2 regions of the Pseudomonas sp. RA_35y_Pfl2_P32 genome follow, and region 1 is predicted to be linked to the other one. Evidence: riboswitches for the same ligand, from Rfam matches in the RefSeq annotation. Region 1 holds a riboswitch; the other holds the start of a gene.
The links. A riboswitch is a leader RNA that binds a small molecule or an ion and turns the genes downstream of it on or off. The one in region 1 is predicted to bind cobalamin.

Region 1 (7,431 bases):
TTTAACCAGCTTTGCGCGCAAATCACCCAGCACAAACAAAGCGTGCATATCGAGATTACTTACTGCCAACGAAATATCTCCACATCAGAAATGACACTGCCGGCAGAAAACAGGCAGCAAAAAAACGGCCGTACCGAAGATGTCGCAACAATGACCCAGGCTGTCATCGTGAAGCCGGTAGAACACCGCTTCATCGCAAGGCAAGAGCAGGCTACTGGATAACCACTCGTGCCGTCGTCTCTGGCAGTCGTCAGATGTTGAGGGAAATGTTCCCTCTAACAATCAGAGATTACTGGACTATCAACTTCAGGGAAAAAACGCTTAAAAAAAAGCATTTTTTCTGACATATAGCCTGAAGAAAATTGCTTTAGATGAGCACCTACCTCCAGTCAGTGGAGGGGATTCTAGAGCAGCCAAGCGCTTCTAGACTACTGAAAGTGACGTGCGACCGTCGGCAAACCATAGAAAAGGAATTCCTATGTACCCACAACACCTTCCCAGCCCAACCCCCAACAGCCTCAACTATTCACCACAAACCGCACACGGCGGGACTTACCAGGCAATGATCGGCCATCTACCCGCGCCACCTCAACTGCGTTATCAAGTAGTACTCGCGGGGAATGGCTTCTTTCATATCACAGAAACCGCGACAGGTCGTGTAAGAGGTTTCCGTATGAGCCACAACGCAGCCTGTGCCCTCGCCCGTACTCTCGAAGTCAGCCACTAAGTCATCGCCCTGAAAACCGGCGCAGGCGTTTCGTCACACCCATGACATAACTGCGCCGCCTCCCTGCAACAACTGCCATACTGCCCGACCATCGAGACCCAGCCTCTTCGGCGGACTGCGTTGCAATCAATAGAATAATTTCCAAGGGAAGGCGCACGTGACCGAATTTGATATCGGCGAGTTTTTCATCCGGGGCGAAGCCAGAGAAATCGACGGCGAATTCCAGGCAGTGATTGTGATGCGTGCCAAACCACCGCTGACCACCGTCACCTATCACCAGGTCGAAAAAGACCGTTGGTTCAAGACCTGCGAAGTGGCAGCTGTCGCGGCCAGGGAGTCGGCCAAGGCCCTCAAGCTCGCCGTGGATCAAGGCGCCCTGAAGGGCTGATCAGGCTTTCGCCGCAGCGGCCCGAGCCACCTCGGGTGGCCGGACACTCAATTGCGCCAGCCAGGCATCCTTGCACGCCTGGGCCTCGGCGCGACTGCCGAAGGCCGTCCCGAACTGTTCGCCATTGAGCAGGACCACCCAGCACACCGCTTGCCCCAACGCCCGCAGTCCGGCAGGCACCCCAGTGCCAATCATCACGGCGACATCGACTTTACATTGCATGCACCCACCTCGGGATATTCATTAGCTTCCTAACAATAAGCCTATGGTAATGAATAGCCCGGGAGAGAAATAGCGATGAGCCTGCACTATTTAGTTGCATAACCGGTAACAATCCCGCCGGTAGCGGAAGGTTTTCCCGGGCGCATAACGCAAAAATCGCAACCTGCACCGACGTCCGCTCGGACGCTGTTGCAGGCTGCGATTTTTCTGCGTCGACCCGCTAAGGGTGACCCGCGCGAATCAGGCTTGACGCTGGTGCTTGTCGATCTGCTCGTGGCGTTCTTGAGCTTCGATGCAGTACTTGGTGGTCGGGCTGATCAGCAAGCGCTTGAGGCCGATAGGCTCGCCGCTGTCGTCGCACCAGCCAAACGTGTCGTCGCCAATGCGCTCCAGGGCACGTTCCAGTTGCGGCAGCATGCGCTGGTCACGATCAATGGCGTTCACCAGCCAGGTGCGCTCTTCTTCGACCGAGGCCGCGTCAGCCGGATCAGCCGGGGTGTCCAGGCTTTCAATGGCGATGCGGTTCTGCTCGATACGCTCGTGGGTTTCCACCTTCATGTTTTGCAGCAGCTCAGTGAAATAAGCCTGTTGCTCGGCATTCATGTAGTCATCCGCCGGCATGGCCAGCAACTTATCCTTTGTCATTGATTTCTCTATAAAAAATACGTGCATTAAGGCGAATCAGGATGCGTTCCGGTCAACCTGCCAGGTTTCGCAAAGGCGCCATACATTCCACGCGCCACCCGGCACTCAATTTACGAGGGGGCGGCAGTCTAAGGCCGAGGGGCGGCCTCAGCAACTGAAAAGACAGGGAATTTGTCTGACAAAGCCCTTAAATTGCTCTGCGGCAAGCTTTGGGCGTTCATCGGAGTGCGTTTATAGCAAGAAATTCAATCCAACGGCTGTATATAGAAGACAAACGGCCATGGACACTCGACAGAAGTGTTCAAGGCCCGCCGTTTAGCGCTAGATTCAGGCCGCTGCCCCCCCCTTTCCAAGGAGCTGTACATGAAGCTGATCGGAATGCTCGATTCACCTTATGTAAGACGTGTCGCCATCAGCCTCAAGACCCTGGACATCCCGTTCGAGCACGCCTCGATTTCGGTATTCCGCGGTTTCGAGGCGTTCCAGGCCATCAACCCGGTGGTCAAGGCGCCCACGCTGGTGCTGGACGACGGCGAAGTGCTGATGGATTCGACCCTGATCATCGACTACCTGCAAGCCCTGAGCCCCCCGGGTAACAGCCTGATGCCGGTGTCCCTGGACCAGCGCCTGCGCTCCCTGCGGCTGATCGGCCTGGCATTGGCCGCGTGCGAGAAGTCGGTGCAGATCTATTACGAACGCAACCTGCGCCCCGCCGAGAAGCAACATGCGCCCTGGCTGGAGCGGGTCAGCGGGCAATTGCACGCAGCGTACTCGGCACTGGAGCAGGAACTGGCCAGGCAACCGCTGCCCATGGATGGCACCTTGCAACAGGACGGCATCACCCTCGCCGTGGCCTGGAGCTTCACCCTGCTGGTGGTGCCTGACCAGGTCGATGCCGCGCAGTTTCCACGGATCAGCGCCTTTGCCGCTTATGCCGAACAACAGCCAGCGTTTGTCGAGACCCCCATGACCTGAGGCCCTGCCTGATCTGGGCGCATGACGTGCCCGCGATGGCGTCCTTGAGATCGCCATCGCGCGCACGCCTGGCGCCTGCCGCTGACCTGGCTATTTGACGAACGGTCATCCGAGTGTTCAGATACCGCCCAGTTTCAGGTGCCTCATGCCGCCGTGCATGAGGTGAAACGGGAAACCGGTGCGCCCTTTTCAGGGTTAGTCCGGTGCTGCCCCCGCAACGGTAAGCGAGTGACGCGTTCGACAGACCACTGGGCCCACGGGCCTGGGAAGGTGAACGCCTCTAGCCTCGCAAGCCCGGAGACCGGCCTGGAATTTCTGTTTGGCAAACCTGCGGTGGGCGGGCATGGGCCAGTATTGGCGCGTGTCCGGTACTTTCTCCTGCGTGCTTCTGCGAAGATTTTTTTCGAGAAGACCAACAATGACTCAGATTCCAACTCCTTCCAGCCAGGACCGGCGTCCTGTGCGACTGTATGCCTGTGGCGCCCTGCTCTGCCTGATCAGCCCACCCGCAGTGGCCGATACCCCGGCCATGACCCTCGACCAGCAACTCGTCAGCGCACCCTCGGTGGAATCCACCACCGTCGCCGAAATGGCGCGCTTTGGCAGCAAGGTCGAGATCATCGACCGCGCCCAGATCGAACGCGCCGGCCCCGATGCCGACATCACCCGTGTGCTGCAGATGTCGGTGCCCGGCCTCTACGTCGCGCCGAAAAACGGCCCCTTCGACTACGCCAACTATTCGCTGCTGGGTGGGCGCAACGACGACACGCTGATCCTGCTCGATGGCGTGCGCCTGAACAACCGCCTGTACGGCGGGCTCTACCTCGACACCCTGCCAGCCAATGCCATCGAACGCATCGAAGTGCTCAAGGGCGGACAAAGCCTGCTGTTCGGCACCCAGGCCGTGGCCGGGGTGATCAACATCGTCACCCGCAGCGCCCAGACCCGCGAGACCTCCGGTGAAGTCAACATGGGCCTGGACAGTTTCATGGGCCGCAGTGGCGATGCGCGGGCCGAGCAGATTGTCAGCAACGGCTTTGGCGACCTTGGCTTGCTGGCCTACGTCAGCCACAACGTCTCCGACGGCTACCAGCCATTTCGCAGCAGTGACATGCGCAGCACCGCCACCGACCGCAAGCGCGGCTACGAAGTCAGCACCTTCGGCGCCAAGGCCACCCAGGCCTTCGGCGACGATTCGCGCCTGGAACTGTTCTACCAGTACAGCGACGCCAACCTGGACTTCGCCCGCCCCACCGACAACCGCCACACCACCAACGACCGCGTGCAACAGATCGCCACGGCCACCTTCGAACAGCAGGTCAATCAAGCCCTGAGCTACTTCGTCAAAAGCCACGTCAACGACTGGGACACCCGCTACACCCGGGTCTACAACCTCGATGGCGGCGGCACCCGGGTGCTCAATCACAACGACTATTGGGGCTTCACCGACTGGGGCCTGCAAGCCGAGGGCAAGGCCGAGCTGTCCGGTGGCCACGTGCTGGTGTTCGGCAGCGACAACCAATGGTTCAAGGGCCAGGACGATGTCATGGTCATCGACAACCAGCAGGCCGAAGCCCACGCGCTCTATACCCAACTGCGCCCGGTGATCGCCGCGCTGCCCGACTGGCACCCCAGCATCGGCGTACGCCAGGAGCACCTGAGCGGCGGTGAAAGCGCCACGGTCGGCATGCTGACCTCGCGCTACGACCTGACAGAGCACTGGGCGTTGCGGGGCCAGTTCGGCAGCGCCTACAAGCTGCCCAATGCCGAACAGTTGTACGTCAACGAACCCGGCGAGGAGATGGGCAACCCCAACCTCAAGGCCGAGAAAAGCCGCAACGCCGAACTGGGCCTGGATTACCGGGGCACTCTGCTGGACCGCGAATTCAGCGCCAGCATCACCGGCTTTCGCCGGGAAATCGACGACCTGATCGCCCTCGACGGCGACCAGTGGGTCAACGGTAACGGCGAGATCCTGGTGCGCGGTATCGAAGTCGACGGTCAATGGCAACTCAATGAACGCTGGCGCCTGCAAGGCGACGTGACCCGCAACCTGGTGGAGGGCCGCAACGGCGTGACCATCAGCAACATCCCCAGCTTCTTCGCCCGCTCGCGCCTGGGCTATGAGTCGGACAACCGCCGGTGGGGTGCCGGGGGCGCGCTGCGCTACATCCGCTCGGTGGTCAGTGCCAAGGACGTGGACTACGGCCACTACTCGGTGGTCGATGCCGACGCCCATCGCTACCTGGACAACGCCCGCCGCCACCGCCTGAGCCTGCTGGTGGAAAACCTGTTCGACCGCGACTACGCCACCAGCATGACCACCGGCAGCCCGTCCGTGGAGAACCTCGGCCGGCCGTTCACCACCGAGGTGCGTTACACCTACCGTTTCTGAGGGAGTGCCTGCCATGGAATATGACGTCAACGGCGTACCGAGCGACCCGGCCTGGTCGACTGTCCCGCCGCACGCCCGCCAGGTGTTCCTGTGCACCGGCCCGCGGTGTGTGGCCCGGGGTTCCCTGGCCTTATGGAAAACCCTGCGCCGGGAGTTGCTCAAGCACGACCGGATCGAAACACCCGGGGGCGTCCTGCTGACCCGCACCGCCTGCCAGTTCCCCTGCAACCTGGGGCCGGTCCTGACTGTTTATCCGGATGCTTGCTGGTACCGGGTGCGCGATGAGCAGGAGGTCAAGCAACTGGTGGACGGGCACCTGGTGGCGGGTGCGGTGGTCGCGCACTTGCTGATCGGCGCGCGTGCGGGAGGTCCGCCCGATGCTTAGGCGATTGCTGCTCAGTGCGTCGCTCTGTGCCCCGCTACCTGCACTGGCGCAGGCCTACGACAACTGCGCAACAACCCGGGTGATCTAGCAGGCACCGCAACGCATCATCGCGCTCAACCAGCACAGCGCCGACACCTTGCTGGCCCTGGGTGTCGGTCCGGCGCTGATCGGCGTGGCCTATATCGATGACGACGAGGGGGCAATCAAACAAGGTGCCTACCGCGGCATACCGCTCATCTCCAAGCGTTATCCCTCGGCCGAAGTGCTGTACACCCAGCGCGCCGACCTGGTGGTGGGTGGTTTTGCCTCGGCTTTTGCGCAACACCTGGGCTCACGGCCGATGCTGGCCCGCCAGGGCATTGCCAGTTACCTGTTGGAGTCCGCCTGCGACCAGCGCTCCCCGGACTTTTTCGCGCACATCCGCGCCGACCTGCGAACCCTCGGTGCGCTGCTGCAACGCCCGGAGCAGGCGCAACAACTGAGCGCCGCCCTCGACGCCGACCTGGCCCGGGCCGCAGCGGTGCACAGCGGTGCCAAACCGTTGTCGGTGTTTTACCTGGACAGCGAGGCGGACGGCCTGGACAGCGTCGGCAAACACGCCTTCGTCACGGCCCTGCTCAGCGCCGCCGGGGCACGCAATACCTTCGCCGAGGTCGACCTGGGCCGCCTGAGCGTGAGCCGCGAGACCCTGCTCGCCAGTGACCCCGACGTGCTGTTGCTGGCCGACGCCATCTGGTCCCCGGCCAGCCGCAAACGTCATCTGCTGCGCCACGACCCGGTGCTCTCGCAACTGCGGGCGGTGAAGGAAAACCGGATGCTCGACGTGCCATTCGCCCACCTGGTGCCAACGTTCGCCAGCGGGCGCGTGGCGCTGGAGTTGGCGCAGCGTTTAAAGGAAATGGGAGTTGAGGGCAGTAGACCGTAGCGGCTACACGATCCCCATCGCCACGCGCTGGACCAGTCCATCGGCGTGGCAGATGACTCGGTTGCGGCCGGTGGTCTTGGCGGCGTACAGCGCCAGGTCGGCGTCGCTGAGCCATTGCGTGGCGTCGCTGTGCATCGGGTTGAATGCCGCCAGGCCAATGCTCAGGCTGACTTTCAGGGCCGGGTTCTGTTCGTAGCCCAGGCCCGAGAACCGATCGCGCAGGGCGTCCATCGCCTGGACCGCATGGGCCAGCGGCACGTCGGGAAGAATCACGCAGAACTCGTCCCCGCCATAACGCCCCGCGACATCCGTGGCACGCAGGTTCTGCTTGAGGATCTTGCTCAACTGGCGCAGCACAATGTCCCCGGCGACATGCCCGTAGGTGTCGTTGATTGCCTTGAAATGATCGATGTCGATCAAGGCAATCGCCCCACCGGCCTGCTGGCGCTGGCAGCGCTGGAACTCGATTTCCAACGCATCTTTCCACGCCCCGTGGTTCAACAACCCGGTCAGGCTGTCGGTGCGACTGAGGGCCAGCAGTTCACGTTTGCTTTTGCCCAGGGCGTGGGTCTGGCGAAAGCAGATCCAACCCAGTGCCAGCGGGTAGAAGGTCAGCAACGGCAAGCAGGCGTACATCTGCAAGGAACTGGTCGGCGGGATAAAGGCCGGCCAGAACAACAACAGCCCGAGCCCCAGACCCAGCAGTTGGGCCACAAGACCGGCGAGCAGGAAACGCAAGCCGCCAATGGCCACGTTGTTCATGGCCATC
Region 2 (7,431 bases), on a different contig from region 1:
GGCATCGACCTCCGGTTTGCTGTGCTGCACCTCCTGGCGATGGTTCGACTGTGTCGAACGGCGCTGTGCGCCAATCCCCGGATGCATACCTTCGCTCAGCCTGCCGATGGGGCGGGTGGATCAAGATCAAAAGCGGCAGACGAGCTAACGCTCGGCCTGTTGAGTGGTAAGGGCGGGCGAGGCGGTCTACCGGCCGACCTGCTTTTCCTGGCTGGAGTATTTCTGTGGGATGTCATTGTGGGCGCGAGCCTGCTCGCGATGGCGGTGGGGCAGGCGCCATCGATGTTGAATGGAGTGGCTCCATCGCGAGCTGGCTCCCACGGGTGCCATTGCTTGCGCTGATCCCACTATCCCGGCACCAGGTCCGGGCGGATGTACTCCGGCGACAATACGTTCAACCAGAACAGGATCATGCTGATCATGATGGTCACCACCACCAGCAGACCAATGCCCCAGACCGCCGCCGCGTACAGCAAGCCGCGGTCCTGGTTCAGGCGCATGAACTTGGGCAGCCCGATAAACAGCAGGTAGCTGGTGTAGGCACCGGCGAGCATCAGCGCGCTAATGGCCAGCCAGCGATTGGGGTAGAGCGCGCTGATCCCGGACAGAAAAAATGGGGTCGCCACGTAGGCGGCAAAGCCGATGCACTGGTTGAGGTTGGGCCGGGCTTCGAAGGCGCGGGACATCCAGCGGATAAACCCGCCCATCAACGCCGTGCCCAACACCATCGCCCCGTACATCAGCAGGCACAGTTGCAGGGCACTGTTGAAACTCAGGCGCACGGTCTCATCTTCGGCCAGGCTCCAGCCGACCCAGGTGGTGCCGATGAACAGGCACAGAGTCGGCAACAGCGCCAACAGCAACAGGTGGGCCAGGTAGTGCCTGGGGTGTTGCTCTTCTTCGCTGCGGATTTCGGTCCAGGCAAAGTCCGGATGGGTAAAGAGTCTGACGATATGGGGTTTCATGACTGCCTCCAGTCGGCATCAGCCGAAAACGGCCTCTTATAGGTATGGATGCAAGGCAGCAGTCAGGGTTTCAAGTTTTTAGCCTTGTCGCGCTCGTAACCGACCAACAGCGGCTGGGTGCTCAAGCCGTGGAGCAAAATGCTCAAGGCCACCACCGACAGGGTGAAGTGGGTAGACACGACCGCCACCTGCGGATCGAGCCCGTGGTTGAGGGCGTAGAACAGGTAAAACAGGCTGCCGATCCCGCGAATACCGAACCAGCCCACCAGCAGGCGCTGACGCATGTCGAGCAAGTGACCCCAGGGCATCAGCAGCACGCCCAAGGGACGAATCACGACAAATAGCGCCAGGGCCACGGGCAGGGCGCGCCAGTCCCAGTGCGTGAGCAGTACGACGCCCAGCAGCGTCACCAGAAACACCTCCATGGCGCGCTCAACGATGCTGCCGAACGACAACATATCGCCCATCATGATGCCGGCTGCGACCTGACCGTCCGCCAACGCTTGCCGATCACCGTGGATCGCGTGTTAGACACGCAGGCCGTTCTTTTCATCATCCCCAGCATTTCGCTGCTGCCGCCCGTCAGGCTGCCCGCGGCGACATGGGCCACAGCACCCCATGAGCGAGTCAGGAGGCGCGCAACCGCAGGATCTGCGTGCCGTCAAAGGGGTCGGTGAGGTAGTGCGCGTGGACCCCGAAGGTGTGCAGCAGGCGCTCAGGGGTCAAGACTTCAAGCGGTTTGCCCAGGGCGACCAGGCGCCCCCGTTCGAGCACCGCCAAACGATCACAGCCCAGGGCCTGGTTGAGGTCGTGCAGGGCAATCACCGTGGTCACGGGCAAGGCGTGAACGACGTTCAGAATCGCCAGTTGGTGCTGGATATCCAGGTGATTGGTCGGTTCGTCCAGCAACAGGATCTGCGGGCGTTGCGCCAGGGAGCGGGCAATATGCACGCGCTGGCGCTCGCCGCCGGAAAGGCTGCGCCAGGTACGGCTGCTCAGATGAGCCGCATCGACGTCACGCAGCGCTTGCTCGACGATCGCCGTGTCCGCCGCCGACCAGGGGCTCAAGGCCGACAGCCAGGGCGTCCGGCCCAAGGCCACCGCATCGTACACGCTGATTGCATCCAGGGTGTCCGCCTGCTGCTCGACCACCGCCAGGGTTTGCGCGATGGTGCGTCGCGACAGGGTCTTGAGGCCTTGGCCGTTGAGGTGGATGGCGCCCTGGCTTGGGGCACGCACGCCGGCCAGCAGCTTGAGCAGGGTCGACTTGCCGGAACCGTTGGGCCCCACCAGGCCCAGGGTCTCGCCGCGATGAATGGCCAGGTGGATGTCGTGCAGCAACTGCGCATCGCGAATGGCGAAGCCCAGACCGGAACAACTCAGCACACAGGGCTGAGTAACAGACACAGCCGCCGTCATCGGGCATTCCTCCGACTCACCAGGATCAATGCGAACACGGGTGCCCCGACCAGCGCCGTGACCACACCGACCGGAATCACCTGGCCCTTGATCAACGTGCGGGACAGCACATCGGCAGCAATCAGAAACACCGCTCCCCCCAATGCACTGGCCGGCAGCAGTCGGGCATGCCCCGTCCCGAGCAACAGCCTGGCGGCGTGGGGAATGACCAGGCCCACGAAGCCGATGGAGCCGACAATCGAGACCATCACCGCCGTCACCAACGCGGCGCAGCTGATCAACAACAACTGCACGGGACGCACCGCAATGCCCAGGGAGGCCGCTGAGTCGGCGCCAAAGGTGAAGGCATCCAGCGCGCGGCGGTGCCACAGGCACACCGCCAGACCGGCCAGCGCCACCGGGACGGCCAACCCCACGGAGGGCCAGCGCACGCCACTGAGATTGCCCAGCAACCAGAACATGATGCCGCGCGCCTGTTCGGAGCTGGCTGACTTGGTGATCAAAAACGCCGTGAGGGCATTGAACAGTTGTGAGCCGGCGATCCCGGCCAGGATGATCTGCCCGGTCGTGTCCGGTGCACCGCTGGCACGGCCGAGCAACACCACCACGGCAAAGGCCAGCACCGCGCCGGCAAACGCCCCGGCCGACATCGAGATCGCCCCGGCGCCCAAGCCCAGCAACGCCACCAGCACCGCGCCCGTCGACGCTCCCGCGGAAATCCCCAGCAGGTAGGGATCGGCCAATGGGTTGCGCAACAGCGATTGCAGGATCACCCCGCAGGTCGCCAGGCCCGCACCACACGCCGCGGCGACCAGTGCGCGGGGCAGGCGGTAACTCCAGACGATGCCCTGGTCGATGGGGTCCAGGGCATAACCGGCGGCCCACAGTTTGTTGGCCAGCACCTGAAACACCACTGTGGGTTCGATGGTGGTTTCGCCGATCGCCACGCCGGCAATCAGCGCGATCAGTAGGGTCGCCAGTGCCACGGAAGTGCGCAGTAACATCGCCGTCATTGCGCCAGATCGTAGCGGTTGAGGGCGTTAGCCAGGGTTTTCAGGCCGTCGAACATCCGCACGCTGGCCTGCATGGCCATGGCGTCGAGGATAATGATGCGGTTGTGTTTGACCGCGTCCATGTTGCGGGTCACCGGGTCGCTGCGCAGGAATTCCAGCTTCTTTTGATAGTCGTCAGCCGGAAAACGCCGGCGATCCATACGGGCGATGACCAGGAAGGTCGGGTTGGCCTTGGCGATGGTTTCCCAGCCGACGCTTGGCCACTCTTCGTCGGACTCCACCACGTTGCGCACGCCCAGGGTGCTGAGCATGAAGTCGGGAATGCCCTTGTGCCCGGCCACATAGGGGTCGATATCCAGACTGGCACTGGAAAACCAGACCAGCGCGCTGGTGTGTTTCAGGTCCTGGTGCTGCACCGTGGCCACGGACGTGGCCAGGCTGGCCTGGAGTTGCGCGTTGAGCTGCTGCGCGCGCTCCTGGACATCAAAGATCTCTGCCAGTTGGGTGATGCTCTTATAGATGCTGTCGATCTGGAACGGCGCCAGGCGCGTCCCGTCGGCCCCCACCAGGTTGTCCTTGGACTCGCAGTCCGAGGGCATCAGGTAGGTCGCCATCTTCAGCTCATCAAACTGCTCGCGGGTAGCCACCACCCCTTGCGGGCCAACCACCCACTCCAGTTCGACGGCGACCAGTTCCGGGCGCTTGCCGATCACTGACTCGAAACTCGGTTCGTTGTCGGCCAGGCGTTCGATCCCGGCGTTTTGCGCCTGGTACTGGGGCAACACATCGTTGAACCACAGGGAAGTGCCCACCAGTTTGTCACCCAGCCCCAGGGCGAAGAGCATTTCGGTGCCGGCCTGGCCAATCGTCACGGCCCGAGCCGGGGCGTGGGCGAAGGTCTGTGTGCTGCCACAGTTGTGCAGCGTCAGCGGGTACTGGGTGGGTGCAGCCTGGGCCAGTGAACACAGACCCAGGCCCGTGGCGAGGGCGACAACGCGGGGCAGCAGCATGATGCAATCTCCATTCGAACCGTACACGGAGCAAGGGTGTCGGGCCTGGAAACACATCAACGAGCGCTGCCGAGAAACCGGGCAGGGGTCGATCACCAAAGTGACGCACGCGCAAGGATGCCCCTCCCGGACACCCCGCCGGTTAGTGATTGTTGCGGCGCCGGCAGGTCTCCTGACTGATGCGTCACAGCGTGCTCCAGCCTTCCCGGGGATCCCAGTGGCAGTTCAGGAGCAGGCTCAGCACCTACAGTTGCGGGGGCAGTTCCGTTTGATGCGCGGCGCGCATCACGGATTCCCTATTATTTCCATGTGGAAACCGGCGGCGGCATGGTAGTCGATCATGGGGTTGGAGGCGAACCTATGTTCTCAAGCCAGCCCTTAACCCGTTCCTACAGTGATGCCCTGACCACCAATGGACAATCAACGGGCTGGGCGCCCGACGCCTCGAGGGTCTCGATCAGGTGCCGGGCAGCCTTGCGGCCGATCTCGTAGTACGGCAGTTGCACTGTGGTCAGCGGCGGGATGAACAACTGCGCGATACCGATCATGTTGTCGTAGCCGAGCACCGCGACATCGCCGGGAATTTTCAGGCCACGCCCCAACAACAGCTGATAGGCACAAAAGGCGATACGGTCGTTGCCACAGATCAGAATGTCGAACTGGGGGCGACCCTCAATAATGTGCCGATCGAGGATGGCTGCCGTTTCACCGTAGGCGTCATGATCGGAAAGGTCGTATTGCAGGAGCGCCTCAGGTGGCAGTCCGAATGCCTGGCAGGCACGCAGCATGCCTTTTTGTCGGAGGTCCCAGGCCAGACTCTGTTTTGGCAGATTGATACACAGCGGCCGCTTATAGCCGCGACTCAACGCGTGGTGGACGGCCCGGTACTGGCCCATTTCGTCGTCGGGCACATAGCTGACCAGTTGACTGTCATCAGCCAGGCAATTGGCGAGGACCAGGGGTTTGCTCTTCAATCGCTCGGGAATGCACACCTGGCGCAAGCCCATGGCACTGAAGATCAACCCGTCGGGACGGTGCGATAGCATCAGGTCGATGTTCTGGTCAGTGGGCGGATTGCTCAGCAGGTTGAGAATAAAGACGTTCCAGCCGGCTTGCTGCGCGGTCTGTTCGATGGAAAGCAGCAGTTCGACGGCGAACGGTGTGGTCGCGGTGTCCAGTGCGAACACACCGATGGTTCGGCTCTGGAGGTTGTCACCGCGAATTCTGCGCGCCGACAGGCTCGGTACGAATTGCAGTTCGTCAATGGCGCGGCGCACCCGCAGAAGGGTTTCGGGGCTCAATTTCTCCGGATTATTGAGCGCTCGAGAAACCGTCATCAGGGACACGCCGGCCAGCTGTGCAACGTCTTTCACTGAAGTCATGCGAGGCGAAACCGGTCAGGTTGACGCTGGATCATGACACATGGCCCGCGCTTCTCGCGACTCGAATGACGCTGCTCACAGCCATCCCGAGGCGAGCGACCACGCCCGGGGAATCGAAACACGCCCGCCATTACCGCTTGCCAGAAGCTTCACGCCCAGGCTACCGGGCTGCGGGTAGAGGCGACTGCTGAGGCTGAAGCGCCCGTTTTCGTCGAACACCTCAATGGACGAGCGATCAAGGAACACACGCAGTGCCAGTAACCCTTGCGCCGGATCTATCGACACGCTGCGCTCGCCGCTGACTTGCGCACCTGAGCGACTGCGGTCAAGTACCAGCCGCTGCAACGCCGCATCGTAGTAGAGCAAGGTTTGTTCCTGGTCATCCTCGCTGCAGCGCAAGGCGACTCCCAGATGGCCGTCGGTGCAGCCGAGTAAATCCAGGTGCACATGGATTTCGAGCATATCGCCGTTCACGCCCGCTACCCACTGGGTTCCCGCCGCCTCCCACCAGGGTGTGCTTGGCAACAGCGTCTGGCGCAGCGCGGTGAGCTCTCGTGCCGGATACACGCAAAGGCGATCGGCGCTCAGTTCAAGTTCGCGCGGCAATCCGAGCATGCCGCACCAGTGATGGGCCTGGCTCGGCATCGGGCTTTCCCACATGTCGAGCCAGGCCCACACAAGGCGCCGACCATCGGCGGCCACGAGCGTTTGCGCTGCATAGAAGTCGTGGCCGTTATCCAGCTCGATAAAAGGGCCGCCAGTGAAGTTCCATTCGTTGTCGAGTTGACCCACCCGGTAACCCGTCTGGTACTTGTTGAGCCGCTCGTAACCTTGGGGCGACATGCCTTGTGGGGAGTACAGCAGCACATCGCGTCCGTTGAGTCGGAACAGATCCGGGCACTCCCACATATAGCCATCGCCCTCCCTGCCGCCAGACACATAGTTGAGGAACTCCCACGTGTGCAAATCCGTGGAGCGGTACAGCGGGAGCAGCGGCATATCGCCCAGGCGTGCGCCGACAATGAGGTACCAGTAGCCATCCTCTTTCCAGACCTTGGGGTCACGAAAGTGCATGATCGCGTCTTGCGGTGCGGTCTCGATGACGACGCCTTGCTTGGTGAACGTGATGCCGTCGACGCTGGTGGCCAGGCACTGGACTTGACGGATAAAGCGTTCGTCACCCACTTCCCCCAGCCAGGTGTGTCCGGTGTAGATCAGCGCCAGGGTATCCCCGTACACCAAAGCGCTACCGGAAAAACACCCATCGCGATCGAAGTCATCGCCGGGTGCCAGCGCAATCGGCAGGTGCTGCCAATGAACCAGATCGGCACTCTTGGCATGGCCCCAGTACATCGGGCCCCATTTCGCTTCGAAAGGGTAATGTTGATAGAACACGTGATATTCGCCACGAAAGTACACGACCCCGTTAGGGTCGTTCATCCAGCCTGCCGGCGGGGCGATATGATAACCAGGTCGATAGTCGTGGATGACACGAGACAGGCCGTTGCTCAGTGCACGCTGCGCAAGGTCAAGCTGATCAGGCATTGGATCGCTCATGTTGTTTGAAGAAAAGGTCATAGGGCGCGAGCTCGGACTGGGTGCACAGAGATGTCATTGGGCTGGTTTTCACGGGCTTGCGGTT

Region 2: it holds a riboswitch for cobalamin, as region 1 does, so the genes downstream of both, AACY45_RS19845 (ABC transporter substrate-binding protein) here and AACY45_RS05290 (TonB-dependent receptor plug domain-containing protein) in region 1, are expected to answer to the same signal.

Annotation. Positions count from the first base shown of each region.
Region 1 covers NZ_CAXAQF010000004.1:60,622-68,052, forward strand. Annotated here, with positions in the region: gene AACY45_RS05260 (hypothetical protein) at 1-48, opposite strand, end outside; gene AACY45_RS05265 (hypothetical protein) at 43-222, shown strand; gene AACY45_RS05270 (hypothetical protein) at 885-1,115, shown strand; gene AACY45_RS05275 (hypothetical protein) at 1,116-1,337, opposite strand; gene AACY45_RS05280 (TraR/DksA family transcriptional regulator) at 1,578-1,982, opposite strand; gene AACY45_RS05285 (glutathione S-transferase) at 2,346-2,957, shown strand; cobalamin riboswitch at 3,077-3,281, shown strand; gene AACY45_RS05290 (TonB-dependent receptor plug domain-containing protein) at 3,487-5,352, shown strand; gene AACY45_RS05295 ((2Fe-2S) ferredoxin domain-containing protein) at 5,366-5,737, shown strand; partial or broken gene AACY45_RS05300 (ABC transporter substrate-binding protein) at 5,730-6,662, shown strand; gene AACY45_RS05305 (diguanylate cyclase) at 6,666-7,431, opposite strand, start outside.
Region 2 covers NZ_CAXAQF010000019.1:120,841-128,271, forward strand. Annotated here, with positions in the region: gene AACY45_RS19825 (Yip1 family protein) at 348-965, opposite strand; partial or broken gene AACY45_RS19830 (cation:proton antiporter domain-containing protein) at 1,028-1,492, opposite strand; gene AACY45_RS19835 (ABC transporter ATP-binding protein) at 1,593-2,384, opposite strand; gene AACY45_RS19840 (FecCD family ABC transporter permease) at 2,381-3,397, opposite strand; gene AACY45_RS19845 (ABC transporter substrate-binding protein) at 3,394-4,407, opposite strand; cobalamin riboswitch at 4,553-4,743, opposite strand; gene AACY45_RS19850 (LacI family DNA-binding transcriptional regulator) at 4,797-5,789, opposite strand; gene AACY45_RS19855 (glycoside hydrolase family 32 protein) at 5,865-7,367, opposite strand; gene AACY45_RS19860 (ABC transporter ATP-binding protein) at 7,364-7,431, opposite strand, start outside.